One region of the Mesorhizobium subarcticum genome, then DNA from elsewhere that is predicted to be linked to it. Evidence: riboswitches for the same ligand, from Rfam matches in the RefSeq annotation. Region 1 holds a riboswitch; the other holds the start of a gene.

Region 1 (15,178 bases):
CGTCGTCTTGCCGGCACCGTTCGGGCCGACGAGGCCTACACGGTCGCCGCGCTGGATGCGGGTCGAGAAGCCCTTGACCACGGTGAGGTCGCCAAAGCTCTTCTCGATGTTTTTCGCCTCGATCACCAGCTTGCCGGATTCGGCGGCATCGCTGGCCACCATGGTCGCAGAACCCTCGGCGCCGCGATGACCGCGAAAATTCTTGCGCATGGTCTGCAACTCGCCGAGGCGGCGCATGTTGCGCTTGCGTCGCGCCGTCACGCCATAGCGCAGCCAGTGTTCTTCGCGCACGATCTGGCGGCCGAGCTTGTGCTGCTCGCGCTCTTCCTCTTCCAGCACCTGATCGCGCCATTCCTCGAAATGGCCAAAGCCCTTGTCCAGCCGGCGGGTCTGGCCACGGTCGAGCCAGACAGTGGCGCGCGACACGCGCTCGAGGAAGCGGCGGTCGTGCGAGATGACGATCAGTGCCGAGGAGGTGCGGATGAGCTCTTCTTCCAGCCATTCGATGACGGACAAATCAAGATGATTAGTCGGCTCATCAAGCAGCAGAATGTCAGGCTCCGGCGCCATGACGCGGGCAAGGGCGGCGCGCCTGGCCTCGCCACCGGACAGGTCGTTCGGCCGCTCCTCGCCCGACAGGCCGAGATGCTCCATCAGATAGCTGGCGCGGTAGGGATCGTCGGCGGGTCCAAGCCCTGCCTCGACATAGGCGCGTACGCTGGCAAATCCCTCCATGTCGGGCATCTGCGGCAGATAGCGGACGGTCGCCGAAGGCTGGCGGAACACCTCGCCGTCCTGCGGCTCGATCATGCCGGCGGCGATCTTGAGCAGGGTCGACTTGCCAGAGCCGTTGCGACCGACCAGTGCGATCTTGTCGCCGGCTGAAGCGGACAAGGCAGCACCATCGAGCAGCGGTGTGCCGCCGAAGGTCAACTTTATCCCGTCGAGATTGAGAAGGGGCGGGGCCATGTCAGCTTTCGGGCAGGGGAAAGGGATGAGCGAGCAGCAGGGCGCGACCGTGACCGAGCGCGATTTCAAGGCGACCCCCGGTCTTGTCGAACTTGACCTCGTTGGAGATGGTCAGTGATGAGCCGAAGGCAACCTCGACCTTGCTCAGCGGCCATTTGGCGCCTGTAACGGTCAGGCCGGCAAGTTCGGAAAAGCCGAGGATCGAAAACAACGTGCCGTCGGCATAGTCGAAGCGGGCCTTTCCCAACAGCAGGGGCACAGCTTCCTGGGCGCCGCTGGTCAGCAGCACGTCCGTTCCGGCCTCGGCCAGCCGCAGGGCGAGCGCCAGATGCAGGAAGGCGTGATCGGCACGCTTGCCGCCGAACGCGCCCGCCAGCACCAGTCGGGTGGCCCCGCGCTCAAGTGCCGCGGCGATCGCCAGTTCGCCATCGGTCTTGTCCTTTTCCGCCGGAAAGGTCTGGCGGGGCACGGCAGCGAGAGCGTCGGGCAGGTCGGCCGGCACCGAATCGAAATCACCTACCCACAGTTCCGGCACAAGGCCGAGCAGCCGCGCATGACCGATGCCGGCATCGGCGGCGATGACGCGCGTGCCTTCGACCTGGCGGTCGAGCCGGGGCGTGCGGATGAGATCGCCGCCAAGCAGGATGGTGAATGTGCTCATATCCGGTGGCCCTTACCAGCCCGGCACGGGAAACGGAAGGCCGGCAAACTGCCACTTGCGTGGTTCGTCGGCCGGGCCTATGTGTCGAAACGCTCTAACGGGGTGCCGGCTGCGATCTTCGCGGACCGGCTGAGAGGCAATCTCGCCAACCCGCTGAACCTGATCCGGTTTGTACCGGCGGAGGGATTAGACGTTTCGGACAGTCCGACGCCTCAATTCCTTTCAATTCGAACGAAGGAGGCGCCGATGCGCACGCTGTTATACTCTCTTGCTTCAGCCATGGTTGTGGCGCTGTCCGGGCCAGCCTTGGCCAAGGACAAGCTCACCGTCTACACCTATGAGAGCTTCACCGCCGATTGGGGTCCAGGTCCAGTGGTGAAGAAGGAATTCGAGGCCGAATGCGGCTGCGATGTCGAGTTCGTCTCGGTCGCCGATGGCGTGGCGCTGCTTAACCGCGTCAAGCTGGAAGGGGCATCGACGAAGGCCGACATCGTGCTCGGCCTCGACACCAATCTCACCGCCGATGCCAAGGCGTCAGGCCTGTTTGCCCCGCATGGCGCGGTGAGCGATGTCAACGTGCCGGGCGGCTGGAGCGACGATACTTTTGTGCCCTTTGATTACGGTTACTTCGCCGTCGTCTACGACACGGAGAAGCTGAAGAGTCCGCCGAAAAGCCTGAAGGAATTGGTCGAGGGCAGTGCCGACGAGAAGATCGTCATCCAGGATCCGCGCACTTCGACACCCGGGCTCGGCCTGCTGTTGTGGGTGAAGTCGGTCTATGGCGACAAGGCGCCGGAGGCCTGGGCCAAGCTCAAGACGAAAGTGCTGACCGTGACGCCGGGCTGGAGCGAGGCCTATGGCCTGTTCACCAAGGGCGAGGCGCCGATGGTGCTGTCCTACACCACCTCGCCCGCCTACCACATGGTCGCCGAGAATACTGAGCGCTACCAGGCGGCGTCCTTCGAGGAAGGCGAATATCTGCAGATCGAGGTCGCCGGCATTACCACGACTGGAGCCAAGAACCCGCTGGCGGAAAAGTTCATCGCTTTCATGACCGGACCGAAGTTCCAGGACGCGATCCCCGAGACCAACTGGATGTTCCCGGCCGGCAAGACCGACAAGCCGCTCAACCCGGCCTTCGACAAACTGGTCAAGCCAACCAAGACCTTGCTGTTCAGCCCCGAAGAGGTTGCCGCCAACCGCAAGGCCTGGGTGGATGAATGGCTGGCGGTGATGAGTAAGTAACGACGCAATGGCGCCGGCGAATCCCACAGATCCTCGCATCACCGCCGGCATCATCGCGCTCGCCGCTATCACATTGCTGATCGGCGGCGCGTTTGCCGGGTTGCTTGTCGAAGGCGCCCACGACCTTTCGGGCGCCTGGGCCGCCTTCGATTTCTACCTGCTGCGCGTTGTCCGCTTCACGCTCTGGCAAGCCGCGCTCTCGACCCTCCTTTCAGTCATCCCGGCGCTGTTCGTGGCGCGTGCCCTGTCGCGGCATCCGCGCTTTTTCGGCCGCGCCTTCATCCTGCAGCTTTTCGCCGTGCCGCTGGCGCTGCCGGCGATCGTCGCGGCGCTCGGCATCCTGGCGCTCTACGGCCGCGCCAGCTATTTCGCCGGCCTGTTCAGTGCCATCGGCGGCCAGGGCTGGCCAGGGATTTACGGCCTGTCCGGCATTCTTGTCGCCCATGTCTTCTTCAATTTGCCACTGGCAACACGGCTGTTCCTCGAGGCACTGCAGACCATACAGGCCGACCAATGGCGGTTGGCGAGCCAACTCGGCATGGGCGCAAGGCCGGCGTTCCGGCTGATCGAATGGCCGACGCTGCGCGCAGCCTTGCCCGGGGTTGCCGGGCTGGTCTTCATGCTTTGCATCACCTCCTTCACCATCGTGCTGACGCTCGGCGGCGGACCGGCCGCGACGACGCTGGAGGTTGGCATCTACCAGGCGCTGCGCTTCGACTTCGACCCCGCGCGGGCGGTGACGCTGACATTGCTGCAGATCGTGCTGACCTTCATCGTGGTGCTGGCGCTGACCCGGCTTGGCGCCAACGTCATTGGCGATGCCAGCCTGCCGGTCGCGCCGCGCCGCTATCTCTCAGTCAACAGAACCGAGGTGTCGCTCAACGCCGCGCTCATCGTGCTGGCACTGCTGTTCGTTGTCGGACCGATGGCGGCCACGGTGATCGCCGGTTTGGGCGCCGATCTCGGCCGGTTGGCCGGTGAGGCCACTGTCCGGCAGGCGACGCTGACCAGCGCTGCACTCGCCTTCCTGTCGGCGCTGCTTTCGGTGATGCTGTCGCTGGCTCTCACCATGGCCCGCCGGGCACTGGCGTTGAGCCGCCGCGCCGGCCCAAAGACACTGCTCGAACATGCCACCGACACCGGCGCAGGTTTTGTCCTGGTCGTGCCGCCGATCGTCATCGGCGCCGGCTGGTTCCTGTTACTGCGCCGTGCCGGCGATGTCTTTGCCATCGCCCCGATCATGGTCGTCACCGTCAATGCTGTGATGGCGATGCCATTTGCGCTGCGCGCCGTCCGTCCCGCTTATGATGCGGCGAGCGAGCGTCACGAACGGCTTTGCGCGCAGCTCGGCATTTCCGGCTGGGCCAGGCTGCTTCTGGTCGATTGGCCATCCTTGCGGCGGCCGCTCGCCACCGCTTTCGCCTTCGCCATGGCGCTGTCGCTCGGCGATCTCGGCGTCATCGCGCTGTTCGGCAGTGATTCCGTGCAGACCTTGCCCTACCTTCTGCTTTCACGCATGGGCAGCTACCGCACCGAGGACGCCGCCGGCCTGGCGCTGTTGCTTGGCCTGGTCTGTCTGGCACTGGTACTTGCGGCGGACTGGCTGGGAAGGGAAAAGGTCCGCAATGTCTGATGGGACGAAGGACAGGAAGGGTGTTCCGGTGCGGCTGGACAAGGTTTCGTTCAGCTATGGCGAGGCATCGCTCACCTTCGATGTCGCCTTCGCCGCGGCGGAAATCACTGCCGTCATGGGGCCGAGCGGCTCGGGGAAGTCGACGCTGCTCAATCTGGTCGCCGGCTTCGAGACACCGCAGTCCGGCCGTGTGCTGATCGGCGGGGCCGATGTCGGCGCCGCGCCGCCGGCCGTGCGCCCGGTGTCGATGGTGTTCCAGGAAAACAACCTTTTCGCTCATCTTTCCGTCGAGCAGAATGTCGGGCTCGGCCGCTCGCCATCGCTGCGGCTGACCGAGGCGGACCGCGCTGATATCACCGGGGCGCTGGCGCGCACCGGCCTTGCCGGCAAGGAAAAACGCCTGCCGCGCGAACTCTCCGGCGGCGAGCGGCAGCGTGTGGCGCTCGCACGTGTGCTGGTGCGCGATCGGCCGTTGCTGTTGCTCGACGAACCCTTTGCGTCGCTCGGACCGGCCTTGCGCGATGATATGCTCGACCTGGTTGCCGGCCTGCATGCAGAACGCGGCATGACGGTGCTGTTCGTGACGCACCAGCCGGAGGATGCCCGCCGCATCGGCAAGAATGTGGTGTTTCTGGACAATGGTAGCGTCGCGGCCAAAGGCACTGCGGACGATTTTTTTTACGGGGCTGGTCCGGAGGCGTTCCGGCGCTATGTTGGCACAAACATCCACACGGCTGGATCACGAGATATTGCCCGGAAGCGGACATAATTTACGCCCAAACCGGTTCGAGGCGATATGGCGCTTGCTTGCCATGACTGGAGTAGTGTGGCTAGGTCCGCTCAATACCGGTCCTGCGCAGGCCGTGATTTGCCTACAGCATCCGCCGTCCGCCCCAAGCGACGTGCGACGGATGCTGTAGTTGTTTGAAGTGGCGCGTGACACTCTTCGAAGATCGCAAGCGATTTTCGTCGTCATGCGCCAGGACCTGAAAGGAAGCCGTTCTGGCGATCGGCGCTGACAAAGTACGAATGAACCCGCTGGCGCGCTTTCTCGCGCTGGCCGGCTTTGCTGTGGCCCTGGCCAGTTGCCAGATGTTCACGCCTCCGGATGTTCAGGAATCCGGCTTCCAGCCCTCTGACAAGCCGATCACGGTCGACAATGTCGGCGCCAACAGCAAGCTCGCCGAAATGGCCAAGGCGCAGCATCCGCGCATCCTGGCGACCTATGGAGGCGAATATTCCGATCCCAAGCTCGAGCGCATGGTCGCCAAGGTCGTCGGCAATCTGACCGTGGTGTCGGCGAACCCAACCCAGACCTATCGCATAACCATCCTCAATTCGCCCAACGTCAACGCTTTCGCGCTGCCGGGCGGCTATCTCTACATCACGCGCGGCCTGTTGGCGTTGGCCAATGATTCGTCCGAACTTGCCGCCGTCATCGCGCATGAGATGGGCCACGTCACCGCCAATCACGGCTTGCAACGTCAGCAGCTCGAAGCCGAGGAAGGCCTGGCGACCAAGGTGGTCTCGGACGTGCTTGGCGACAGCCCGACCGCCAAGGCGGCGCTGATCCGCGGCAAGCTTAGGCTGGCGCAGTTCTCGCGCAACCAAGAGCTGGAAGCCGACGCCATCGGCATCAAGTCGATCGGTGAAGCCGGCTACGATCCCTATGCCGCGGGCCGCTTCCTGCAGTCGATGTCGGCCTATACCGATTTCCGCTCGATCAGTGGCGCCACCGACGCCAGCCTCGACTTCCTGGCCACGCACCCCAACACGCCGCAGCGTATCGATCTGGCGCAGCGCCATGCCCGCCAGTTCGGCGCGCCGGGCTTCGGCACGCGTGACCGCGATTCCTTCCTCGCCGGTATAGACGGCCTACTCTACGGCGACACGCCGGAAGAAGGCTATGTGCGCGGCGAGACCTTCCTGCATCCGGGGCTCGGCGTTTCGTTCACGGTGCCGGACGGTTTCATCATCGACAATTCGGCGGCTGCGGTGACGGCGACAGGACCGGGCGACATCGCGATCCGCTTCGACGGCGTTTCGATCGACAAGAACCGGGCGCTGACCGACTATATCAGAAGCGGCTGGGTTGCCGGTCTCGTCGACAGCACCGTCAAGCTGGAAACGATCAACGGCAATGAGGCGGCGACGGCCCATGCCGGTGCCGAAGGCTGGCAGTTCGACATCGCGGTGATCCGCGCCGGCGGCCAGGTCTACCGGCTGTTGACCGCCGCGCCTTCGGCCAGCACCTCGCTGGACACGGTGGCGCGCTCGGTCAGCGGGTCGTTCCGTATCCTCAGCCCTGAAGAAAAGGCGGCCTTGAAGCCGTTGCATATCCGCGTGCTCACCGTGCAGCCGGGCCAGACCATGGGCTCGCTTTCCGCGCAGATGGTCGGCGTCGATCGCAAGCTCGACCTGTTCCGGGTGCTCAACGCGCTTTCGCCAGGGGCCGCGGTTTCGGCCGGCGACAAGGTCAAGATCGTCACCGACAAGTAGTCCGTCCACGCGGCGCCCTTTGACGCACCGTGGACACACCCTGCCTGCCTACGCAGCTATGAATTCCGGGTTCTGAGCCACCAGCGCGACCTTGAGCTTTTCCATGGCGCGGGCCTCGATCTGGCGTACGCGTTCCTTGGAGATGCCCAGTGTCTCGCCGAGGGATTCGAGCGTCGCGCCATCGTCGTTCAGCCGGCGCTCCTCGATAATCCTGAGTTCTCTCGCGTTGAGCGCGTGAAGCGCCTCTTTCAGCCACAGTGAGCGGCGCGCGACATCGATCTTGTCGCCAACGATCTCGTCGGGCAGCGGGTCGTCCGAGACCAGGAAGTCCATCCGCTCGGTTGCACCCGTATCGTCGGCAAGCGGCGCGTTCAGCGACGAGTCCGGCGCCGACAGCCGTGAATCCATCATCGCCACATCAGCCTCGGAGACGCCAAGCGCTACCGACACTTCGCGGTAGAGGGTCGTGTTGGAGAGTTGCTCCGCACCGTTCGCCAGCCGGGCACGCAGGCGCCTGAGATTGAAGAACAGCGCCTTTTGCGCCGAACTGGTGCCGCCGCGCACGATCGACCAGTTGCGCAAGATATAATCCTGCATCGAGGCGCGAATCCACCACGTCGCATAGGTCGAGAACCGCACCTCGCGCTCGGGCTCGAAGCGGGCGGCAGCTTCGAGCAGGCCGACATGGCCTTCCTGGATCAGATCGCCGAGCGGCAGACCGTAATGGCGGAATTTGGTGGCCATGGAAATGACCAGCCGCATATGGGCGACGGTGATGCAGTGCAACGCGTTCTGGTCTTTGTCTTCTTTCCAGAGCAGGGCCAGGCGATGTTCCTCGTCGCGTTCGAGGTAGGGAGCTTTCATTGCCGCGCGGACCATGATCCGTCCTGCCGTGTCTTGCATCATGAGGCGCTCCCTGGGGCGATATGACTGACGTTACGAACTCGGCAGGGCACCGGTTGAAATCGCGGCGTCGCGCCCTAGAACAGGCAAAACGTACGGTGTGCGGGAATGGTTCCCTGGCTGTTGCCAGGCGGATCATCTTGCTTGAACGATGTGCGCACGGGCCAGTAACGACTTCGAATGTCGCCAAGAAACGGCGTTTCGAGAATCTCATTTCAGAAACACGATGTTTTTGAAATCAGGTTCCTTATTTTTTCCGGTTGCATCTGCCATTTTCCAGCCCTCACAACATGCCGGGTAACCGGCCAAGGACGGGATCACAGAAAAATGAAATGGCTCAAGTCACTTATCGTCGCCGGAACGCTGCACGCCTTGGCGATCACCGCTGGTCATGCCGGCGCCAATCTTGATCAGATCAAGCAGGCTGGCGTGCTCAAGGTCGGCACCGAGGGCACCTATGCGCCGTTCACCTATCATGATGCCTCCGGCGCTCTGGTCGGCTTCGATGTCGAGATCGCCAAGGCGATCGCCGACAAGCTCGGCGTCAAGGCCGAGTTCCTCGAAGGCAAGTGGGACGGGCTGATCGCCGGTCTCGACGTCAGCCGCTATGACGCCGTCATCAATGAAGTCGGCATCACCGACGCCCGCAAGGCCAAGTATGATTTCTCCGATCCCTACATCGCCTCCAAGGCGGTGCTGATCGTGCGCGGCGACAACACCGACATCAAGACCTTCGCCGATCTCAAGGGCAAGAAGTCGGCGCAGTCGCTGACCTCGAATTTCGGCAAGCTTGCCGAGACGAACGGCGCCGAACTCGTCGGCACCGACGGCTTCGACCAGTCGATCCAGCTGCTTTTGACCGGCCGCGCCGATGCCACCATCAATGACAGCCTGTCCTTCCTCGACTTCAAGAAGCACAAGCCCGACGCCAATGTGAAGATCGCCGCGCAAGAGGAAAACGCCGACTATTCCGGTGTCATCGTGCGCAAGGGCGATCCGGAACTGGTCGCTGCCATCAACAAGGCGCTGGCCGACATCAAGGCCGACGGCACCTACAAGAAGATCGCCGACACCTATTTCGGCCAGGACGTTTCGAAGTAATTTCCCAGGCCGGCCGACGGCCGGTCTTATGCAACATGCCCAGCGGCGAGCCGTCTTTGACGGCCCGCCGCTTGTGTCGTGATATGGCGCATCAGCGCTTCGATGAAGCTGCCTTGACCAGAGCAGTTCACCGTTTCACGGAAACGGCGTACTGCTCTAACTCTTTGTTTTTACGCAATTCCGGACGGAAAACCGTTAACACTTTTCCTGGAATTGCTTCAGTCTGGAGGGTCCTTCGTGCCGCACTGGCTGCAACTGATGCTGGAGTCGCTGCCTTCGCTGCTGTGGGCCGCTCTCATCTTCACCGTGCCGTTGACGCTGTTGTCCTTCGTCCTCGGCTTGTCCGTGGGCCTCGGCGCAGCACTTGGCCGCTTGTTCGGACCGAAGCCGGTGGTCGCGCTCGTGCGCTTCTATGTCTGGATCTTCCGCGGCACGCCGCTTTTGGTGCAACTGTTCCTGATCTTCTACGGCTTGCCGTCGGCCGGCATCCTGCTCGACGCCTTCACGGCGGCACTGATCGGCTTCACGCTCAACATCGGCGCTTACACCTCGGAAATCATCCGTGCGGCCATAGGGTCGGTCCCGAAAGGCCAGTGGGAAGCCGCCTATTCGATCGGCATGACCTGGAGCCAGGCGATGCGGCGCACCATCCTGCCGCAAGCCGGCCGTGTCGCGGTGCCGCCGCTCTCCAACACCTTCATCTCGCTGGTCAAGGACACGTCGCTGGCGGCTGCCATCACCGTGCCGGAGATGTTCCAGGCGGCGCAGCGCATCGTTGCCACCACCTATGAGCCGCTGATCCTCTATGTCGAGGCGGCGATCCTCTATCTGGCGCTAAGCTCGGTGCTGTCGGCCTTGCAGACCCGGCTGGAAACCCGGCTCAACCGCTATGGCGGCTTCCTGGAGGCACGCTCATGATCGGCCTCAGCAACATCGAAAAGCGCTTCGGCGACAATCTCGTTCTGAAGGGCGTGACGGTTGCCATCGCCGAAGGCAGCGTCACGGCACTTGTCGGCCCTTCGGGCGGCGGCAAGAGCACGCTCCTGCGCTGCATCAACCTGCTGGAGATCCCGACCTCGGGCACGGTGCGCATCGGCGAGGAGACGCTCGAATTCCATCCCGGTGGCAAGGTCGCGGCCCGGGACATCCAGCGGCTACGCCTGCAGACCGGCATGGTGTTCCAGAACTTCCAGCTGTTCCCGCACCGCACCGCGATCGAGAATGTCATGGAAGGGCTGGTGACGGTGCTGAAATGGCCGACGGAGAAGGCGCGCGAGCGGGCGCTCGCTCTGCTGGAGAAGGTGGGGATGGCGCACAAGGCCGATGCCTGGCCGGCGACGCTGTCAGGCGGCCAGCAGCAGCGCGTGGCGATCGCCCGGGCGCTCGCACCATCGCCAAGGGTGCTGCTGTGCGACGAGCCGACTTCGGCGCTCGACCCGGAACTGGCGCAGGAGGTGGTCGATGTGCTTGGCAAGCTCGCCAGCGAAGGCACGACCATGGTGATGGCGACGCACGACCTGCGCCTTGCCTCCAAGATCGCGCAGGAAGCGGTGTTCCTCGATGCCGGCGTCATCGTCGAGAAGGGGCCGTCCGCCGTGCTGTTCGGCAATCCGGAGCAGCAGCGCACGAAGCGGTTCATCGCGACGCTGAAGCAGGAGGCCGAAAAGGAGGGCGGGGGCCAGGTGTAGGCGCGTCCCTTGTTTCGCCTGTCCGACAAACAAAAAACCCGGCGCGAAGCCGGGTTTTTCAAATTCAGAGACGAAAGCGATCAGGCAGCCTCTTCCTGCTCGGCTTCCTCATTGTCGGCCTTGGCGCCACGCTTAGGGCCCTTGTTGAGGTTGACCTCGATCAGGCGCACGGCTTCGGTTTCCGACATGCGGTTGACGGCAGCGATCTCGCGGGCCATGCGGTCGAGTGCCGCCTCATAGAGCTGGCGCTCGGAATAGGACTGCTCCGGCTGGTTGTCGGCGCGGTAGAGGTCGCGCACGACCTCCGAGATCGAGATCAGGTCGCCCGAATTGATCTTGGCATCATATTCCTGGGCGCGACGCGACCACATGGTGCGCTTCACCCGGGCGCGGCCCTGCACGACCTTCAGCGCGCGCTCGACATAATCCTCTTCCGACAGCTTGCGCATGCCGATGGAGGTCGCCTTGGCGACCGGCACCTTCAGGCGCATCTTGTCCTTCTGGAAGTCGATGACGAACAGTTCCAGCTTGTGACCAGCCACTTCCTGCTCGTCGATCGACACGATCTGGCCGACGCCGTGCGCCGGGTACACTATGTATTCGCCGGTCTTGAAACCGTGGCGCGCTCCGGTGGACTTCTTCTGCGGGGTGATCGTTGCCATTACGCCCTGAACTCCTTGTTGTGGTACCGGCGTCCTGCCGGCCCGAACTCGTGCGACCGGGGAAACCGGTCGTTAGCCGCACAACTGATGAACCCACCGGAAGGCCGGGACCGGCAAACCGCACGAATTGCGACCGCCTGGCCCAGATCGCTCTGGTCCGGAGTGGGATTTTCACCTTTCAGTGATTTGGGGCGTCTGCGCCATAAATCGACGTTGTGTCACCGGCATGTTTCGCTGATGTAACACAAAAAGTCGGAAGAATCAAGGTTTTGCTGCATTCGCGAAGGCCACAGGTCAGCCCCGCCTGTCAAGGCGGTTACTGTGGCATGTCTCTTACGCTGCGTAATACCAGCCTTTACGGCCGCATTGTCAATCGCCTTCGCCGGGCTCGGCGGAGAAGTACTTCTCGAACTTGCCGGCTTCGCCGTCGAAGGTTTTGGCGTCGGCCGGCGGTTCCTTCTTGGCGGTTATGTTAGGCCATTTCTCGGCGTATTCAGTGTTGACCTGCAGCCATTTGTCGAGGCCGGGCTCGGTGTCGGGCTTGATCGCGTCGGCGGGGCATTCGGGCTCGCAGACGCCGCAGTCGATGCACTCGTCGGGATGAATGACGAGCATGTTCTCGCCCTCGTAGAAACAGTCGACCGGACAGACCTCGATACAGTCCATGTATTTGCATTTGATGCAATTGTCGGTCACGACATAGGTCATCGGTAGGCTCCGGGACGTCCCAGCTTTATTGGGCTTTTTCCGTGAGGTAACGCCTTTATCAGCCGCTTGCAAGGGCGGCCATGCCCGGCGGCCTCGGTGTTCTCGGAATGGAATTCCAGGCAGCCAACACGCCGGGGGCGTGTGATGTCGCGTGGAGCGTCTTGTTTGCCGGGTTCAGTTCTGTCCCGCGTACGCCGTTAACCTGAGATCGCGGCGCGCGTTCCGGTCGGCACGCCTCAATCTTCGCCAATCAAGCGGTCGGTCAGGCGGCGCTCCCGTTTGGTCGGGCGGCCGCTGCCGGCCTCGCGCAGCGCCGGGATGGCATTGGGAAGAGCGTCGCCCTTTGGCGCAGGCGGCGGCGACATGTCCTCATACAGGGTGCGGGCTTCCTCGGCCGGGCCGCGCCTGACACCGGCGCCGAGCACCTTCCAGACAAAAATGCGACGGTCGAGCGTGATGGTCAGCACGTCGCCGGGCTTGACCAGATCGGAGGCCTGCGCTGCTTTGTCGCGATTGATGCGCACGCGTCCGGCGACGACCAGCTTGGCCGCCAGCGAGCGCGATTTCACCGCCCGCGAGAAGAACAGCCATTTGTCGATGCGCTGGCGGCCTTCAGCAACCATCGAAGCGCGCCGGTTTTACTTCTTCAGCTGGTCGCGCAAGGCGGCGAGCTTGGCGAAGGGTGAGTCCGGATCGAAGCGCACCGGGCGCTCCTCGCGCGGCTTCGGCTGGAAGGCCGGCTTTGCGCCGCCCTTGCCGCGATCGGGGCCACCCTTACCGTCCGGCCTGCCACCCTTCCAGTCAGGCCGACCCTCGCGGCGTTCAGGACGCTCGCCCTGCGGGCGGCCCTCGCGGCGCGGTTCGCCTTCGGCGGCCGGCTTGGGCTTGAACTTCGAGCGGTCGAAGCGCGGCTTGGCGGCACCGTCGCGCCGCCCTTCATGGGCGGGACGTTCTCCCGGTGCAGCCGTGGCCGGTCCGCCAGCCGCATCGGCCGGTGCATTGCCGCGTCCACGCGCTTGTCCGGTGCGCTGGCGGTTGTTGCGGCCTTCGTGATGGCGCGGACGCTGTTCGAAGCGGCCCTGACGCCACAGCAGGATCGGCTTGGGCGCTTCGGCTTCCGCGGCGGGCGCGTCAGTGGGCGCCTCGACCACCACGGCAGGCTCGTCCGAAACCGCTTCCGTTGCCGGCGCAGCTTCGGCAACAGGCTCCATCGGTGCGGACTCGGCAGATTCGGCTTCCGCCTCTGGCTCGGCGGCAGGTTCAGCAGCAGCGGCGACAGCCTCCGTTGCAGGCCCTTCCTCGGCCGGAGCTTCCGCCTGCTCTTCCGCGACAGGCTCTGCTGCCGTTTCGGCGATGATTTCGGCTGGAGTTTCGACGGCGGCCTCCACGGCAACGGCCGGTTCCGAACCCTCGACGGAGGCCTCCGCAGCTGTATCGATTGCGACCGCTTCGGCTGCCTTGGCCTGCTCGGCGCGACCGGCCTCTTCCGCCGCAAGCTTTGAAGCGGCGGCTTCCCGTGCGGCGGTGTCCTGCGCTTCGAGCCGCGCCTTGACCTCGGCCGGCGGCTTCGGCTCGGCGCGATAGCCCAGGCCCTTCAAGATCTCTTCCATGTCGTCGGCGGTGGCGCCGAGGATCGACATCATCGGCGGCGTCACCATGAAGGACTGGCCGTCATAAGCGCCGTCAGGGCGCTGGCCGAGGCCGGGCTTCCAGTTGGTCGCCGGACGGATCAGATCGGCCAGCCGCTCCAATATGTCGATGCGCACGGCGCGGCGGCCGAGATTGCGGTAGCCGGCGAGCTTGTAGAAGGCCTTGTCGAAGGTTGGGTCGATGACCACCGAAGTGCGGCCCGACGCCAGCGCATGGACGACGTCGCCAAATCCCGGCTTGTCCTTGCCGTCGTTCTTCAGTGCCCACAGCAAGGTCACCAGTCCGGCGGGTGCGGGCTTGATCAGCGCCGGCACGAAGACATGGTAGGCGCCGAAGCGGACGCCAAGCCGGCGAAGCGCCGCGCGACCTTCCTGGTCGAGCGACTTCATCTCCTCGGCGATGTCACGGCGGTTGATGAGGCCGAAATTCTCGACCAGCTGGAAGGCGATGCCACGACCGATGCCGGAAATCTGGTCGGCGTTCTTCAAGTCGACCAGCGGCTTCAGCAGGGACTCGATCTGGAAATTGACGAAACGTTCGGCGCGCGCGGCGACCTTGTCGCGCGCCGGGCCGGTCAGCTGTTCGTCTGCCAGCAATATGAGGCGGGGCTTCAGCGCGTCCTCGCCTGAAACCAGCGTGCCGATCGGCGCGCCGATCCAGCGCAGTGTGCCATCCGAGCCAAGCGCGAGGTCGCCATTGGCGCAAGCGCCGAAACGTTCGGCGCGCGCCTCGAACTCAGCGGCCAGCGCTTTTTGCGCGGCGGTGCGCACGGCCTTGGCGTCTTCGCCGCCGGCGGTCTGGTCGGCGGTGAAGCGGAACCCTTGCAACTCGCCGACGTGATGGCCTTCGACAAGGACGGTTCCGGTAGGGCTAATTTCGGCTTCAGGCATGGTATTTTCTCTAAGGCGCCGCATGAGGACGGAAGTCCTGCGGTCTACGAAGCGTTTCGTCAACCGTTCATGCAGCGCATCCGACAGTCTGTCTTCGATTTCGCGCGTCTTTTCCTGCCAGTGTGCCTGATCGGCCAGCCAGCCGGGCCGGTTCGACACGAATGTCCAGGTGCGGATCTGGGCGATGCGGTGCGACAGCGTGTCGATGTCGCCTTCGGTTGTGTCGGCGCGGCGCACCTGCTCGGCCATGTAGTTTTCGTCGACATGGCCATGGCGGGCGAGGTCCATGTAGATCGAGGCGATGAGATCGGCATGCTGGGCCGGAGCGATCTTCCTGTAATCGGGGAGCGCGCACGCTTCCCACAGCAGCGCCACGCGCTTGGCATCGGTGGCGAGCGCGCGGATATCTCCATCGCGTGACAGATATTCAAGCGCCTGCGCATCGACCGCCGGCAGCGCGCGCGTCAGCCCCTCGACAGGCGCATTGGTCTCGATCGAGCGCTTCAGCGCATCGAGGCTGGCGAAATCGAAATGGGCGGTGCGCCACTGCAGCACCTTCACCGGCTCGA
Region 2 (15,178 bases), 1.7 Mb from region 1:
GGGGCCGGTCATGCTCGAACTGCTCGGTGCGGGGCAGAGCATGCAGCCAGGTCTCGCGCCGGGTGATCCACAATTCGTATTCGGGGGCGAGGTCGGTCGGCGCGACATCGAGGCTGCCGAGCATCACCTCGACCTCGTCGTCACCGACAAAGGATACACGACCGCCGCAGGTCGGGCAGAAGCTGCGCGTGCCGTAGGTGGCGACTTCGCCCGATGCCTCGAAGGCGTCGCGCGGCCAGATGGCAAAGGCCGAGTACACCGAGCCGCCAGCCTTGCGGCAATCCTTGCAATGGCACAGCCCGACCCGTATCGGCTGGCCGGTGACGACGAAGTGGACGCCGCCGCACAGGCAACTGCCGGTCCTGCGTATGGTGTCGGACATGATCGCGGCCCTCCGTTCTCGCCAGTCTGGCTTCGTCGGCATGCCGACGAGATGGTTGGCGGCAGCCGACGCCGCCTTCTATCCGCGCGCGGCCATGTGGTTGTCGAGCTTCTTGCGCGAGGGGCCGTAGCGCTTGATGATGGTCTGGGCTTCGCTCTGCGGGATGCCGTATTTGCGCGCGAAGGCGGCAACCTCGTAGGTCTCCTCGCTCGAAACCAGCTTGCGGTCCTGTTTGGTCTTGGATTTGTCGTCGGGCATGTCAGGCCTCGCTTTCTGTCAGCCGCATGATCGCGCGGACACCGGTATATAGGATGCCGCGGTCAGACATAACAGCGGGCGGCGCTGGTGGTTCCATGGCCGGCCGCGCAGGCCTGCCGGGCGGAAACCCAAGAGCTGCCTGGTCAGGCCGAGGGATGGGCCGCGTCGGTGCCGTGATGGTCGGTGTCGCCGCACTCGGCGCAAGGCGCGCTGGCGCCAGGACAGCCGCGCTGGTGCGTGCCGGCGGGACAGCAAACGCCGTTGGAGCTTGTCCAGCGCGGGCATTGGAAAACCTGCCCGGTGCCGCCGCAGCCTTCGCACTCAAGCACCGATGACCGGACGAGATAGGATCTCGCCCCTAACTTGACGCTCGCGCCCAATTTTTTACCCTACCCAACACTGCAACAGACATGTCTGTGCATTAGCCCCAGCTAAGAATAGCACGATCGTGGTTACGAACAAGTTTCAAGATCATTGACTGTTCGTAAACGGCCAGAAGCCAGGTGGGTGTCGGATTGATCAGGCCGGCTTCAGCCGCCTGGCGGCGAGATACATGAGCGCCGAGGCGGCCTGGCCACGATCCCAGCCGGCGGCCTCGACTTTGTCGAGCAGCGCGTCGAGATGGGGGATCAGCATCTCCCTACAGTCCTGTTCATAGGCGGCGCTCAGTGCCGGATGCTGCGGCGCGCCGATGGTCAAGGCCTTGGCCATGCTTGATTCCCTCCCCTTGGGCGAGGACGATCATACCATCAGCCGGCAAACCGAAATATCCGATTTCACTGGCGCGGAAGTGGGATGGGCAATTGCCGAAATCGATCATCCCCGGCTCGACGGTGCCATTCCTCGAACTCAGCACGCCTGCGCCGGTGGCGAACTGAGCGCGCAGTGAGGCAAGGAAGAGCCAAGGAATGATCCCGAGCGGACTTCGGGAGGGATCATGCCCTTGGTTCAAAAAGCTCGACGACGTTACCGGACGGGTCTTCGCAAAGGATCTGGCTCCCGCCCGGGCCGTCGACAATCTCATTGCGGAACCGCACGCCGCCCTCGTGCATCCGGGCGGCGAGCGCCGGCAGGTCCTGGACCTGCAGCACAATGCGGTTCCAGCCGCCTGGTTCGGGCGTGCGGCCATCGGGCATCGGTCTCGCCGCCGACGCCATCGGGCCGGCAAGCCAGAACGTCAGGTCGTCGCGTTTCAGGATGGCCATCGCCGGACCAAACTGCTGCTGCAGCACGAAATCCAGATGGCTGGTGTAAAATGCTATCGCCAACTCGACATCGCTGACGAGATACCGGACCGTCGCCATTCGCTGGCTCTCCTCACAAATGGATCAAGCACTCCTTGCGAGGAATAGCCTCCGGAGCCAGACGCTGCAAGGCTCGAGCCCGGGGACAACATCGTGTCGGCGGTCTCCAGACCGGTGCCGATATCCGGCGTGGCAGCGCTTGCGGACAAAAAATTTCGGGGCCGGTGTCGGAACTGCACGGCGTCGCTCGTCCTTGGGTCGAAAGCCATTGCAAACCCTGGAGAGACAGCATGCCGGACATCACTCAATCGCCGTGGCAGACCGCGGCCCTTCTCATTGCCCGCCTGATCTTTGCCGCCGTCTTCCTGATGGCGGTGACGTTCAAGTTCATGGGCATGGAGGCCACCGCCGGCTACATCGCCGCCGCCGGCTTTCCCTTCCCGCTGTTCCTCGCCTGGTGCGCGGCGATCCTGGAGGTCGCGCTGGTGCTGTGCTTCCTGAGCGGCGCCTTCTTCACCCAGGCGGCGCTGGTCGCGGCCGCCTATGTGCTGTTCCTCGGCTTCAGCTTCCACGGTCCCAGCCACTGGGCCGCCAACCAGAACGAGTTCGGCTTCTTCGTCGACCATTTTTCGTTCATGGCCGGACTGCTGTTCGCCGCGGTGCACGGGCCGGGAAGGGTGTTGGCAGTGAACCTGGGCTGGCCCGGCAGGGCTTGAGGCGAGGCCGCAAGGCCGTCCTAGCGTGGCCTCAGCCAGTTGGCGAGCAGGGTCAGCGGCCAGATCAAGAGATAGGCAAGGGACGCCTCGGTCGGGCGCCAGAAGGCGACGCCTACGCTGGCCAGTGAACTCAGGCCGATGATCATGGCCGGCCGCCAGCCGACCTCGTGGCCTTCGGCTTTGCCGTTGAGGAACAGGTCTGGATGCGCCTTCAGGTGCAGGTCACGCAGCACGGCGACAAGCTGGATGGCGGTGATGTTGATGGCGTAGACGATGTGCGATTGCACGAGCTCGTCATGCTCGCCGATCAGTGTGGTGGTGAACGGCACGACGCTGGTGACCAACAGCCAGAGCACGACCAGCCGGAACAGCCGACCGTCGACATGCCCGACCTGGCGGAAGTCGACGACATGGCGCTGCCAGCACAGCGCCAGGATGAGGAAGGAGACCACCCAGGAGACGATCTTGGGCCTGAGTTCGCCAAGCGCTCCGAACAGATTGCCATGGATATCGTCGGGCAGCTTGAGCCCGAAGACGAGCAGCGTCATGGTGATGGCGAGAATGCCGTCGACCAGCGCGTCCAGGCGGTTGCGGGGGAGGTGGGATGGCCCTGGCATCCGGCTGTTATAGGCGAAGGCGCGTGAAAATGGATAGGCGCGAAAACGCCATGCTCGGGCAGGCCGGCGTCAAGCGCGCGGAATCAGCGTCCTGACCCTACAGCTGGTCGTTGTAGGGCTCCTTCATCTGGCCGACCATGCGGGCGAGCTTTGAGAATGACGGCATGTCCGCCTCCGGCTGGCATTGATTGGCGAGCTCCAGCAGCCGGATCGGAAAATTGACGGCGTCGCGGCTCGATGCCGACATGCCGCCGGATCGCTCCTCGCCGGTTTCGCCGGCCTCGGCCTTGCGCAAGGCAATGTCGATCTCCTGCGATGTCAGCACGCCCTTACGGACCAGGACATGGTTGATCGATGCGACGGCCATCAGCAGGCCTTCGAGTTGCAGATTGGCGACGTTCATGGTGCTTTCCCTCGGTTGACCAAAGAGGAAACGCGCCAGCGGCGTTTCCGATCCGAAGGTAGGCCTCAGATCCTGTTGGCGAACAGCAGGACCAGCAGCGCCAGCAGGATCGCCGCCACGATCCCGGCCGGCCGCCACGCCCAGCCGCGCGACCACGGCCAGATCGGCACCACGGCGACCAGGACCAGCATGATTGTGATGATGGTGAAGGCGCCGGGGACGGTCATCCTCTGTCCAGATGTCGGGAGACGGTTGACCAGGAAATAGCCTATTCCTGCGTCAGCCGCTCGCCATATTCGCGCCACAGCGACTTGACGTCCAGGCCGCCAAGGCGTGGGATCGAGGGATCGCCGCAGACGATGGTGACGGCGCTGATGTCATAACTGGGATAGGCGTTGGCGACGAAGCGGATCGCTTCGCCGAGTGAGTGCACGCGGATCACCGGATCGGCCTGACCCTGGCCGGTGCTGCGCACGCCGGAAACCGTGGCCGGAGCGTGCCGCATCCTGAACACGGATGCCATGGCTGGTCTGTCCATCGTCCTCTCCACAAGGCCGTGCGACGGGAATCATTCCATGAGTGCTGGCTAATGATTTCACAGGTGGCGGCTGATGAAAAGCCGGATGGGCAAAGCGAGGTTTCGGCGGTGAGGCGGCACCGGTCCGGTTGTCGGATGAGGGCAGTTGTGCTATGATTTCATCTATGGTGCTGATTTGCGCCGACGACCCGCCGCGAGGCGGGTTTTGTTTTTTCTGCCTACTTGAAGTCAGCCTCCCTGGTCAGCCCATCTTCGAGGCGATGATGGCGAGCGAAGCCAGCTTGCCATCGCTCAGGCTGCGAATGTAGTTCTTGCGGCGCTGCACGAATTCAGCGCCCAGCACGATTTCATTGGCTTGCTGCTGCGCAGGCGAGGGCACAATGCCGGCGCTGGCTCTTCTTAGCGCCAGTTCGACATGCTCGCCGGTTTCGTCGATGATTTCGTCGATCTGGAAGCCGGCGTCGACGAACAGGGTTTTCAGGGTGTTGCCATCAACGAGTTGACTGGTCGCCGGCGCGACCGCCCAGGGCAATGGGTAGTAAGGCTCGCCGCCGGCCAGTACTGCTTCGGTCCAGATCAGCTTGGCCCCAGGCTTCAGCACGCGAAGGGCCTGTCTGATGACGGCGGCCTTGTCCGCGATGTTCATGCCGACATAGAAACAGATCGCGGCGTCAAAGGTGCTGTCGGCAAAGGGCAGTTTTGTTGCGTCGACTTCTTGGAAACAAACCTTGTCGCTGAGGCCGCTCAGCCTGGTCAGCCGGCTGGACGCCTCGACGAAGGCCGGTGTCAGGTCGACCCCGTCAACGTCGCAGCCATAGGTGGCGGCAAGGAAACGCGCCGGGCCGCCAATGCCGCTGCCGATATCCAGGATCCGGTCGGTGGGCGAGGGCGCAAGACGGGCGGCATGCTCCTGCGTTGCGATGAGTTCGCGGCCGTGAAGCTGGTCGAACGGATAGAGTTGCGCGGCACTCAAGCTATCGATTTTGGCATCGGGGATGGCGGCCAATATGCGCTCGACGATGCCGTCGCTGCCGTAATGCGTGGTGACGTTGCTCATGGCGCGTCCTCCATCCTCAGGCGCAGCTTCCCATCAATGGATGCATTAGGCAACGCGCGGGCATCGAAGGGCGTTGCGGGCAAACGCTGCAGCGGTGGCAAAAAACGAAATAGGAATTTTTTCCTTAAAGTGATTGACGGGGTGAGGGCAACCATGCTATCTTCTTGTCCATGGTGCTGATTTGCGCCAACGACCCGCCGCCGAGGCGGGTTTTGTGTTTTTTGGCGATCTTCTCAAGCGAAGCGGCTTTGGGCCAACATTGAAATGTCGGCGGGACAGCGCCCCCCTCTGTCCTGCCGGACATCTCCCCCACTTGGGGGGAGATCGGCAGCTTTTGCGCGGTACCTTTCCTGCAACGTCGGCGATTGGCGAAAGCCGGGATGGCAGCCAATCTCCCCACCTGTGGGGGAGATGTCCGGCAGGACAGAGGGGGGCGCCACAGAACGCGACCTTTGCGAGACTCCCATGACCCAACGCTACGCTACCATCATCACCGACGATGACGGCCGCGAGGTCGTCAGCGCCATCGGCGAGTTCGAGGGCGCCGCGCCGCAGGCGCGTCTGGGCCGCATCGAGCAGGTCGCACCCGGGGTGCTGATCGGCATGGTGAGGGATGCGGATGGAGGCTTCTATTTCCCGCAGCCAACCATCGACAGCCAATCCGTCGGCCTCGTCATGGCGCGCCTCAGAGCGCGGGTCAGCGCAGCAAGGCCCGCCGATGCGGCGAAGCCGGCGGGGGTAACGAAGCCAAAGCGCGCCAAGAGGGTGAAGAAAAAAGCCGTCCGCTCGAAGAAGCCGGTCAGATCGGCGTCGCCGAAGGCGGCGCCTGGCCACGCCGACGCCACGGGTCGCGACAATGGCTGACGAAGCCGAGGCCAGGCCGGCGCGCCGCCAGACAAGGCCGGCAAGGCGTAAGCCCGCTGCCCGTGAGCCGGTTGCGCAGAAACCCCGCCCGAAGCGGACGAAGAAAACGCTGGCTGATGATTTCATGGCTGCCGTGCGGGCCGACTTCCGCGCGCATGGCGCTGGCGTCATCGCCGAGGTGCGGGCCGACAAGCCGGACCAGTATCTGAAGATCGTGCTTTCGGTGCTGCCCAAGGATTTCGATGTCACCATCAATCAACTGGACGCCTTCTCGGATATTCTGTTCGAGGTGATCGTGCGCAAGTTCAGGCCGGCACCGGAGGAGTAGTTCCAGGCCTTGCCCGGCGTCGAAGATCTGCGCCTGACGGCTCGATCGAGTTAAAGCCCGCCTCGGCTCACGCCGGGGCGGGCCTTTTTGCGTTTGTGGCTCCGGATGGGCCACTGCTATATCCGACGCGAGGCTGCCGAACGCGCGGTGGCGTTGATCCAGTCCGGGCTTGTGAATGCTTATTGAACGATATGACGGAAACCGAGAGGCTTTACGGCCGCTGTTTGCCCTTGCCGATGACTCCCCCATGCAGATCTCGGGATATATTGATCGGGGCGAGGTGCTGGTCGCGCGGGACGGCGGCAGGATCGTCGGCCATGTGCAGGTCATCGAGGCAGACGAGGGCGGTGTGTTCGAACTCAAGAGCCTTGCGGTTCGTCCGGCGAGGCAGAGCGAGGGGTTGGGGCGTGCCCTTGTCGCGGCGGCGATCACCCGCTGCCGCGAGTGCGGCGGCCGGCGCCTGATTGTTTCCACGGCAACGGCCGATATCGGCAATCTGCGGTTTTACCAGCGGCAGGGCTTTCGCATGTGCCGCATCGTGCAGGATGCTTTCGGGCCATCGACCGGTTACCCCGAAGGCCTGCTCGTGAACGGCATTCCGCTGCGCGACCAGGTGGTCTTCGAACGCGATCTCGGCGCGGTCTGAGGAATCTCCGACCCCGCGCTCCGGCTTCGAGGCAGTCGCAGACAAACCAATAGCCCGCTCCGGTTCGCCGGACGGGCTATTTTGCGTTTTGACCCTAAAGCGCGCCGCGTCTGAACGGATTCATGTGACACGCTTTAGGTCTTTGTTTTTATGCATGCTGTTCTGCCAAACCCGGGGCCACTTTTGGGTGACATGCACTAAGCCAGGATGTTGACGGCGCGGGCTGCGACCAGCGCGATCGTCAGCAGCGAGATCATCGCTTCCGCCATCATCAGCAGCTTGGCGCGCTGGGAGAGCGGCAAGGTGTCGGTCGGCGAAAACGCCGTGGCATTGGTGAAGGCGAGGAAGAAATAGTCGACGAAACCCGGCAGCCAGTCGCGGATCTCGCGGTCGTTCAAGGTCATTTGCGGGAACAGGAAATCGGAATGGGCGCGCTTGACGAGGCCGCAGGTTGGCGGCCCACCGCGGTCGGTGCTCCAGAACCACAAGGCAAAGACGATGACATTTGTGACCCAGATGTTGAGCGCGTCGATCAGCAGCGTCTCGCCGCTGGAGCCGGCATGGCCCGCCAGCAAGGCGCGCACCAGGAACACCAGCGCCCCGCAATTCATGACGCTGACGACGCCGGTCATCACCAGCGCCGTCCTGCGGATCATGATGCGAAACCGGCCGATCAGATACCAGTGCTCGTCCTCGATCGCCTTCTGGGTGGCAACCTGTGTCCAGGCGGTGGCGATGGACAGCGGCACGAGCAAGGTGGCCTCCAGCGCCGGCGCCAGCCAGCGCGGGCCAAACGAAAGATCGTTGATCACCAGGAGCTGCAGACAGATGATGACGAGGACAGCCGCACGCGCCAGCCAGAAGTCGAGCGCGCGGTGGTGGATGACGGCATGGTGGTGACGCATCGAATATCCGGGATGTTCAGACAGGATCAAAATGTGCGGGTTGTTCTGCCGGGGAGGGCAACGGAGCGTCGAAATTCCCGCTCAATCTTGGTCTTGCAATGGCCGGCAAGTATACTTTTTCGTAAGCTTTGAGGTTGGGGCTATTCGGAAAACCGGACGATGTGGTTTAAGCGCCGCATGGTCGGAATCGATGACTCCATGGATGGTTGGGCGCCGGCGGGGCTGACTGCTGCGGGCCTGCGCTCGTCATCGGTCTGGCCAGGTCTGCTTCGCCATCCCTGGTATTTGCTGGCGCTTTTATGCCTGATGCAGATCCTTTGCTGGACGCTGGTGCCGGCGCTGGTCGATCCGGCACCCCCCGGCGATGTCGTGGAAGGCTTCATGTGGGGCCGCGAATGGGTGCTTTTGACCTACAAGCATCCGCAGCTCCCCGGCTGGCTGCTCGAGATCAGCCATCTCCTGACGGGATCGTTTCGCTGGCCGCAATATCTGCTCGCCCAGTTGACGATCTCCTCAACTTTCATCCTGGTTTATCTGCTGGCCCGCGACATGCTCGGGCAAAATCGCGCGCTGGCCGCCGTGCTGTTGATGCCGTCGGTCTATTTCTTCGGCTGGCCGACGCCGCAATTCAATCATGATTATGCGCAGATGCCGTTCTGGGCCGCCATCTGCTGGCTGCTGTGGCGCGCTGGCCGTGGCGGCGGGCCTGGTTGGTGGCTGGCGCTCGGGCTGGTGTCGGGCGTCGGGCTCTATGCCAAGTTCTCCACCGGCCTGCTGCTTGTGTTCGGCGCTCTCTGGCTGCTGTCCGACGCGCGGGCGCGCAGCCGGCTGGCGACGCCGTGGCCATGGCTCGGCCTTGCCGTTTTTCTCGCGGTCGCCGCGCCGCTGGCCATCGCGCTCTACCGCCTCGATTTCCTGCCACTGACTTATTTCGCCGACCGCGACGCATGGGTTATCGAGCACCGTGCACGCCTTTATTATATCGGTGTCCAACTGGCCGGGCTCTCCGGCTTTCTCCTGGTGCTGGCAATATCAGGGCTGCTGCGACGCTCGCCGGCCCCTGAAAGGCCGGTCGAGCGCGGCACGCTCGTCTACCTCCTGTGGATGGGACTTGGGCCGGCGGTGCTCGTCATGGCGGCCTCGTTGATCACCGGCACCGGCGAGGCCTGGGGCGCGCCGATGTACAACCTTGTCGGTGTCGTGGTGCTGGCCTTTGCTGGCCACCGGCTCGGCACCATCGAGATGCGAAGGCTGGCGATCTGCGCCTTCATCTGCATCGTCACCATGTCGGGCGCCTATGCGGCCATCCGCTGGACGGACTGCAATGTGCGGGGGCGCATGGACGCCGTCTGCTGGCCGGCGCAGCCGATCTCGGACGAGGCCGAAGCGGTCTGGCACGCGGCGGCGCCCGGCCGGCTCGACATTGTCGGCGGCGATACCAATCTCGCCATGCTGGCCGGCCTCGATGCCTATGACAAGCCGTCGATCTTCACCGACCTCAACATGCGGTTCGCACCTTGGATAACCAGGCAGCGGCTGCTTGATCACGGCATGCTTATGGTCTGGTCGGGGCACGGCGTGCCGCCGCGGCTGCGGGCATGGCTGGGCAACGTTCCGGTCAAGACCGTTCTTTTCAACTGGTCGCGTGAAGCGCCGCCTGTGCCAATCAGTTTTGCCGCCATTTTGCCTGGTACGCGCAGCTTGCCGGTTGCGATCGATAGCCGGACCCGGCATCCGCGCAGCTGAAGTCAGCCGCGCGGTCCAATCTCGCTTCGCGTCGCGGTATTTCGTTCGCTCATGGCCAGTTGGGCTGCTGCGGGCTTCCGGGCGACTGGACGAAACCGGCGACAATGCCCATTTATGGGGAGATCCAATTTTGTTTGCGCAATTCCCGACGGGAAACCGTTACACAGCTGGAATTGCTTTGTGAGGAGACGTGACATGGCGACTTCGACCGAACGCGCAGTGCTTGCCGGTGGCTGTTTCTGGGGCATGCAGGATCTGATACGGCGCTATCCCGGCGTCATCTCCACTCGTGTCGGTTATAGCGGCGGCGATGTACCCAACGCCACCTACCGCAACCACGGCAGCCACGCCGAAGCCATCGAGATCAATTTCGATCCGGCGGTGATCAGCTTCCGCACGCTGCTGGAGCGCTTTTTCCAGATCCACGATCCGACGACGCGCAATCGCCAGGGCAACGATGTCGGGATGAGCTATCGTTCGGCGATCTACTACACCAGCGACGAGCAAAAGCGCGTCGCGGAAGACACCATCGCCGATGTCGATGCCTCCGGCCTGTGGCCCGGCAAGGTCGTCACCGAAGTCGCGCCGGCCGGTGCCTTCTGGGAGGCCGAGCCCGAGCACCAGGACTATCTGGAGAAATATCCCAACGGCTACACCTGCCATTTTGTCAGGCCGGGCTGGAAGTTGCCGGTTCGCGAGAAGGCGGTTTCGTAACATCCACACTGGTCGCGGGACCGTGCCCGCAGCTGTCCTATTAACAAAGAGCCGCGGAGCAAATGCTCCGCGGCTTTTTCAGTGCTTGGTAGTGAGCTTACTTGCCGCAGTTGTTGTCATTCACGGTTGGCGCCGTCGCATTGCCGTTGGCATCGGACTGCGCGCCCTGCGGGTTGGTCGGACAATTCTTGTCCGCGTTGGAATTCATATCACCGGGGGCAGTGGTCGTGCTGTTGGTCGCCGACGAGTCAACGTTGTTGGGGTCAACTGTGTTGGGCGAAGCAGGGGTGGCCGGGTCTACCGTCACGGACTTGCCGCTGCCGCTTCCATCAGCGCCATTCGCGCCTGTGCTTTGCGCCATGGCGGACGTGGCAAGAGCAACGGTGAAAGCCGAAGCTGCGAGGATTTTCATGAACATGGTCTGTCTCCATTTCTGTGAATTCGTCGCTTCGCGACTGGTGAGACAACCTCTCGGGCCGATGAAAGTTCCCGATAAAATTCGACGTCCTGAGGCGGTGCCCGGTTCGCATCCAACGTCAGACTTGGCGAAATGCTTTCGGCATAGAGGCTCGAAAAAAATGCTTTCCCGATCGACCGAATGGTGCTTTAACGCGCCCATCCACAGGGGTGCTCCGTACGGTCGGGGCTGAGACGGGGGCGGCAAGCCCACAGACCCTAGAAGCTGATCTGGGTAATACCAGCGGAGCGAGGCGGGCGATGTTTTCAGGCGCACAGATTTCCCTATATCCCATGGCCGACGATTTCGTCGGCGTCATCCTTGGCGCGCTCGGTGCGCTCGATCCCTGGCGGGACAGGCTCAGGATCGAGACCGACGACATCTCGACCTTGCTGGTCGGGCCACCCGAAGTGTTGTTCCCGGCTTTGCGCGACCTGTTCGTGGCGGCGGCGCGCAGCGGCAAGCATTGCGTGCTGTCGGCAACCATTTCGCGCGGCTGCCCGGGCGAGCCGGACGATCCGATCTGCCGCACCGATACTCTTGGCGGGCCTGTCGGGCCGCTTGGCCCCCGCAAGGAAGCCGCCATCACTGCCGTGCGCAATGCTGCCGCCACCGGCCAGCCGGCGGCGGCGCAGTTCTCGCTCTATGTGATGGGTATCGGCGACCACATGGACGAGATCTATGGTTGCATCGATTTCCTGAAGCAGTCCGGCGTCTATGATCGCTCCAAGAATTTTTGCACCAAACTGCGCGGCGATACGGGCGCGATCTTTTCGGCGCTGAATGAGGCCTTCTGCCGCTTCGGGCCGGGGGCCGGCCACGTAACCCTCGACGTCACGGTCTCGGCCAATAGCCCGTCGGCTGTCTAGCCGGCGGCGCTTCTGCGCGACCCGTCAAAGGTTATTCCCGTGGTCTCATCATCAGTCGCGTTGCGCTCGTTCGCGGGTTCCCTTGCCAAGGCAATACCCGCTGTCCTCTCGGTTGGATTGCTCCTTGCGGCGTGGGAGCTCTACGCCACCTATTCCGGCATCAAGCCGACGATCCTGCCGGCGCCGTCACGCGTCTTCCAACAGGCGATGCTCAATCGTGAAGCGCTGATCGACAACGCCATTCCCACCATCAGCGCAACGCTGATCGGCTTTGCGTGTTCGCTGAGCGCCGCCTTCGTTCTGTCAATGCTGGTCGATTTTTTCCGGCCGTTGCGGCGCGCGCTGTTTCCGGTCTTCATCGTCAGCCAGACCTTGCCGCTGGTGGCGATCGCGCCGCTGGTGGTGCTATGGTTCGGCTTCGGGCTGATGCCGAAGATCCTGCTGGTGGCGCTGGTTACCTTCTTTCCGATGCTGGTGGCTCTGGTTCAGGGTTACGAGGCGACGGAGGCCGAGATCGGCCAGATGCTGCGCGCCATGGGGGCAGAGCGCTGGCGCGTCTTCATGCTGGCGCGGCTGCCTTCGGCGCTGCCCTATTTCTTCGCCGGCCTGCGGATCTCCATCACATATGCCGTGGTCGGCGCGATCTTCGCCGAATATGCGGGCGCGGCCAAAGGGCTCGGCATCTACATGCTCAACGCCAAGAACAATTTCCGCCCCGATCTGGTGCTGGCCGCCGTCGGTGTCAGTGCCGCGCTCACCCTCATCCTGTTTGGGCTGACGGTGTTTTTGCAGCGCCTCGCCATGCCCTGGGAGCGGGCCGGCCGGCAGCCTACGCGAAAGGGGACGCGGCGATGAGCCGGCTCGAATTGCGGCACGTGCGCAAGGCGTTTGGCGGGCTCGATGTGCTCGCCGACATTTCGCTCAACGTCGGTGCCGGCGAATTCGTCTCGATCCTTGGGCCTTCGGGCGCCGGCAAGTCGACGCTTTTCCAGCTTCTGACGGGTGCGGAGCACGGCGGGGGCGAAATGCTCTTCGACGGTGCGCCGCTCGACGACCATGGCAGGCATTTCGCCTTCATGCCGCAGCGCGATGCACTGATGCCGTGGCGGCGCATCCTCGACAACGCGACGCTCGGGCTCGAGGTGCAAGGCGTCAAACGCAACGCAGCGCGGGCACGTGTTGCGCCGTTGTTTGCCGAGTTCGGGCTTGCCGGCTTCGAGCGGCATTTCCCGGCGCAGCTTTCGGGCGGCATGCGCCAGCGCGCGGCGCTTTTGCGCACCGTCGTGCAGCAGCGCGACATGCTTTTGCTCGACGAGCCATTCGGCGCGCTCGATGCACTGACGCGCACAGCCATGCAGCGCTGGCTCGAACAGATGTGGCGGGAGCATCGCTGGACGGCACTGCTGATCACCCATGATGTGCGCGAGGCGGTGTTCCTGTCCGACCGCATCTATGTGCTGTCGGCACGCCCGGCCCGTGTACTGCGTGAGATCCGGGTGCCGCTGCCGCGCCCGCACGATCCGACGGGCGCCGCCGCGCTCGAGGCCGAAATCCTCGACATTTTGCTCAACCCTCAACCATCCAAAGGACATGACCATGACTGACCTGACGCGCCGGCAGGCCTTGCTGCTTACCCTTGCCAGCGGCCTTCCGCTGGTTACCGGATCAAGCCGCTCCTTGGCGGCAACGCAAAAAGTCACCGTCGCTCTCGACTGGACTGTCAACACCAACCACATCGGGTTGTTCGTCGCCCGTGACAAAGGGTTCTATGGCGAGGCCGGCCTCGAGGTGGATATCCTGCCCTACAGCGATACCGGTGCCGGCACGCTGGTCGCCAACCGCGTTGCCGACTTCGGCATCAACGGCACCATCAGCCTGTTCACCCAGAAAACCGCCGGGGCCGATTTGAAGGGCGTGTATGCGGTGGTGCAGTCCGAAACCGGCAGGGTGGTGTTCAATGCCGCGCGCAGCGAAATCAAAAGCCCCAGGGATCTTGACGGCCTGACCTATGGCGGTTTCGGCGGTGCCTGGGAAAACGCGCTGATCTCGACAATCATCCGTCACGACGGCGGCAAGGGCAATTTCGAGACCGTGACGCTCGGCACCTCCGCCTACGAGGCGCTGGCCAATGGCTCGGTCGACTTCACGCTCGAGGTCTCGACCTGGGAGGGTGTGGAGGCCGAACTCAAAGGCATCATGCAGCGCAGCTTCGTCTATGCCGACTATGGCGTGCCCGACGAGCACACGACGCTGATCTCGTCGAGCGAAGCATATCTCCAGGCAAACCCGGAACTGGCGTCGGCCTTCGTCCAGGCAACGCGCCGCGGCTATCAGTTCACCGTCGATCATCCCGGGGAAGCCGCCGCGCTGCTGATCGCCGCCAACAAGGATGCCTTGACCAATCCGGCATTGATCGAGGCGTCGCTGAGGGCGCTGATCGACGGGCAATATCTGCGCGGGAAAAACGGCGCCATCGGCACGATGGATTCGGCCAAGATGGACGCGATCGGCGACTATCTCTTCACCGCCGGCATTTTGCGCGATGCTGACGGCAAAGTGCTGACGCAGCGCCCGGATTTCGCGAAGTATTTCAGCAATTCAACTCTAGGCTAGGCATGGTGCTCCGACGTCCAGGCAAGCTGCGAGGTCGCTCGCGCCCAGGGCCGCGGCGTTCTTGTGGTAGCCGCTGCCCATTTGTGTTTGACCTTGGCTTCCCCGGTCCGGCTTCGTGTCTTGCAGGCCCGCGCCCGACAATGTCCGAGCATGATCGCATACCCGACGCAGATTCCGATTGGCATCATTCCGATCTTGCCGGTTAACCGCCCGGCAATGCTTGCATGCAATGGTCCTCCTCTGAGGACCACCGGGGTGTTTGCCTTGCTCATGCCAAAAAGTGAAACGCTGTCGCGCTCCGATCAGGTCGCGATATCCGAAGCGCGCAAGCGCGAGATCCTGGTCGATCTTCGCGAAGGTTTCTTTCGCGCCTGCGCCCTGGCGTGCGCGGGGCTGTTTGTCTATCGCGGCGTACACCAGCTGTTGGAGGATCCCACGCGGCTCAATGCAGCGCTGGCGGCGATGTCCGAGATCCTTACCTTCACCTGGCTGCTGTTGTCGCGGCGCCCGGTCACGCGTGACTGGAATCCGCTCACGGTCATCGTCTCCATCACCGCCAGTTTCGGAGTTGTGCTGATCAGCCTGGAGCCCGGCACAGCATTTGTTCCCGTCGATATTGCCGCGCCGCTGCAGATCCTGGCGCTGTTGTTCGTCATCTGGGGCAAGGCTTCTCTGGGCCGCTCCTTTGCTATCCTGCCTGCCAATCGTGGTGTGATGACCGGCGGCGCATACCGGATTGTGCGGCACCCGATCTATGCCGGCTATCTTGCCGGACACATTCTCTTCCTGCTGTCGGCCTTTTCCTTCCACAATTTCGCGGT

Evidence for each region. Region 1 has a riboswitch for thiamine pyrophosphate ahead of thiB (thiamine ABC transporter substrate binding subunit). Riboswitches for the same ligand answer to the same signal wherever they lie in the genome.
Region 2: linked by a shared signal. The riboswitch ahead of ACZYHG_RS18100 (YkoF family thiamine/hydroxymethylpyrimidine-binding protein) and the one ahead of thiB (thiamine ABC transporter substrate binding subunit) in region 1 are both predicted to bind thiamine pyrophosphate.

Annotation. Positions count from the first base shown of each region.
Region 1 covers NZ_CM144237.1:1,979,179-1,994,356, forward strand. The annotation lists gene ACZYHG_RS09620 (ABC-F family ATP-binding cassette domain-containing protein) at 1-969, opposite strand, end outside; gene ACZYHG_RS09625 (thiamine diphosphokinase) at 971-1,630, opposite strand; TPP riboswitch at 1,719-1,833, shown strand; gene thiB (thiamine ABC transporter substrate binding subunit) at 1,877-2,875, shown strand; gene thiP (thiamine/thiamine pyrophosphate ABC transporter permease) at 2,883-4,508, shown strand; gene thiQ (thiamine ABC transporter ATP-binding protein) at 4,501-5,277, shown strand; gene ACZYHG_RS09645 (M48 family metalloprotease) at 5,538-7,007, shown strand; gene ACZYHG_RS09650 (RNA polymerase factor sigma-32) at 7,056-7,913, opposite strand; gene ACZYHG_RS09655 (amino acid ABC transporter substrate-binding protein) at 8,238-9,011, shown strand; gene ACZYHG_RS09660 (amino acid ABC transporter permease) at 9,249-9,929, shown strand; gene ACZYHG_RS09665 (amino acid ABC transporter ATP-binding protein) at 9,926-10,699, shown strand; gene ACZYHG_RS09670 (CarD family transcriptional regulator) at 10,780-11,361, opposite strand; gene fdxA (ferredoxin FdxA) at 11,731-12,069, opposite strand; gene ACZYHG_RS09680 (RNA-binding S4 domain-containing protein) at 12,306-12,692, opposite strand; gene ACZYHG_RS09685 (helicase-related protein) at 12,708-15,178, opposite strand, start outside.
Region 2 covers NZ_CM144237.1:3,678,755-3,693,932, forward strand. The annotation lists gene ACZYHG_RS18005 (GFA family protein) at 1-382, opposite strand, end outside; gene ACZYHG_RS18010 (DUF3606 domain-containing protein) at 461-640, opposite strand; gene ACZYHG_RS18015 (hypothetical protein) at 736-975, shown strand; gene ACZYHG_RS18020 (hypothetical protein) at 1,160-1,351, opposite strand; gene ACZYHG_RS18025 (hypothetical protein) at 1,344-1,529, shown strand; gene ACZYHG_RS18030 (VOC family protein) at 1,576-1,944, opposite strand; gene ACZYHG_RS18035 (DoxX family protein) at 2,175-2,600, shown strand; gene ACZYHG_RS18040 (TMEM175 family protein) at 2,621-3,217, opposite strand; gene ACZYHG_RS18045 (hypothetical protein) at 3,315-3,620, opposite strand; gene ACZYHG_RS18050 (DUF3309 family protein) at 3,686-3,847, opposite strand; gene ACZYHG_RS18055 (hypothetical protein) at 3,889-4,158, opposite strand; gene ACZYHG_RS18060 (class I SAM-dependent methyltransferase) at 4,400-5,215, opposite strand; gene ACZYHG_RS18065 (hypothetical protein) at 5,681-6,079, shown strand; gene ACZYHG_RS18070 (hypothetical protein) at 6,072-6,407, shown strand; gene ACZYHG_RS18075 (GNAT family N-acetyltransferase) at 6,655-7,053, shown strand; gene ACZYHG_RS18080 (hypothetical protein) at 7,251-7,958, opposite strand; gene ACZYHG_RS18085 (glycosyltransferase family 39 protein) at 8,118-9,704, shown strand; gene msrA (peptide-methionine (S)-S-oxide reductase MsrA) at 9,900-10,418, shown strand; gene ACZYHG_RS18095 (hypothetical protein) at 10,516-10,836, opposite strand; TPP riboswitch at 11,032-11,145, shown strand; gene ACZYHG_RS18100 (YkoF family thiamine/hydroxymethylpyrimidine-binding protein) at 11,136-11,744, shown strand; gene ACZYHG_RS18105 (ABC transporter permease) at 11,784-12,599, shown strand; gene ACZYHG_RS18110 (ABC transporter ATP-binding protein) at 12,596-13,348, shown strand; gene ACZYHG_RS18115 (ABC transporter substrate-binding protein) at 13,341-14,357, shown strand; gene ACZYHG_RS18120 (methyltransferase family protein) at 14,478-15,178, shown strand, end outside.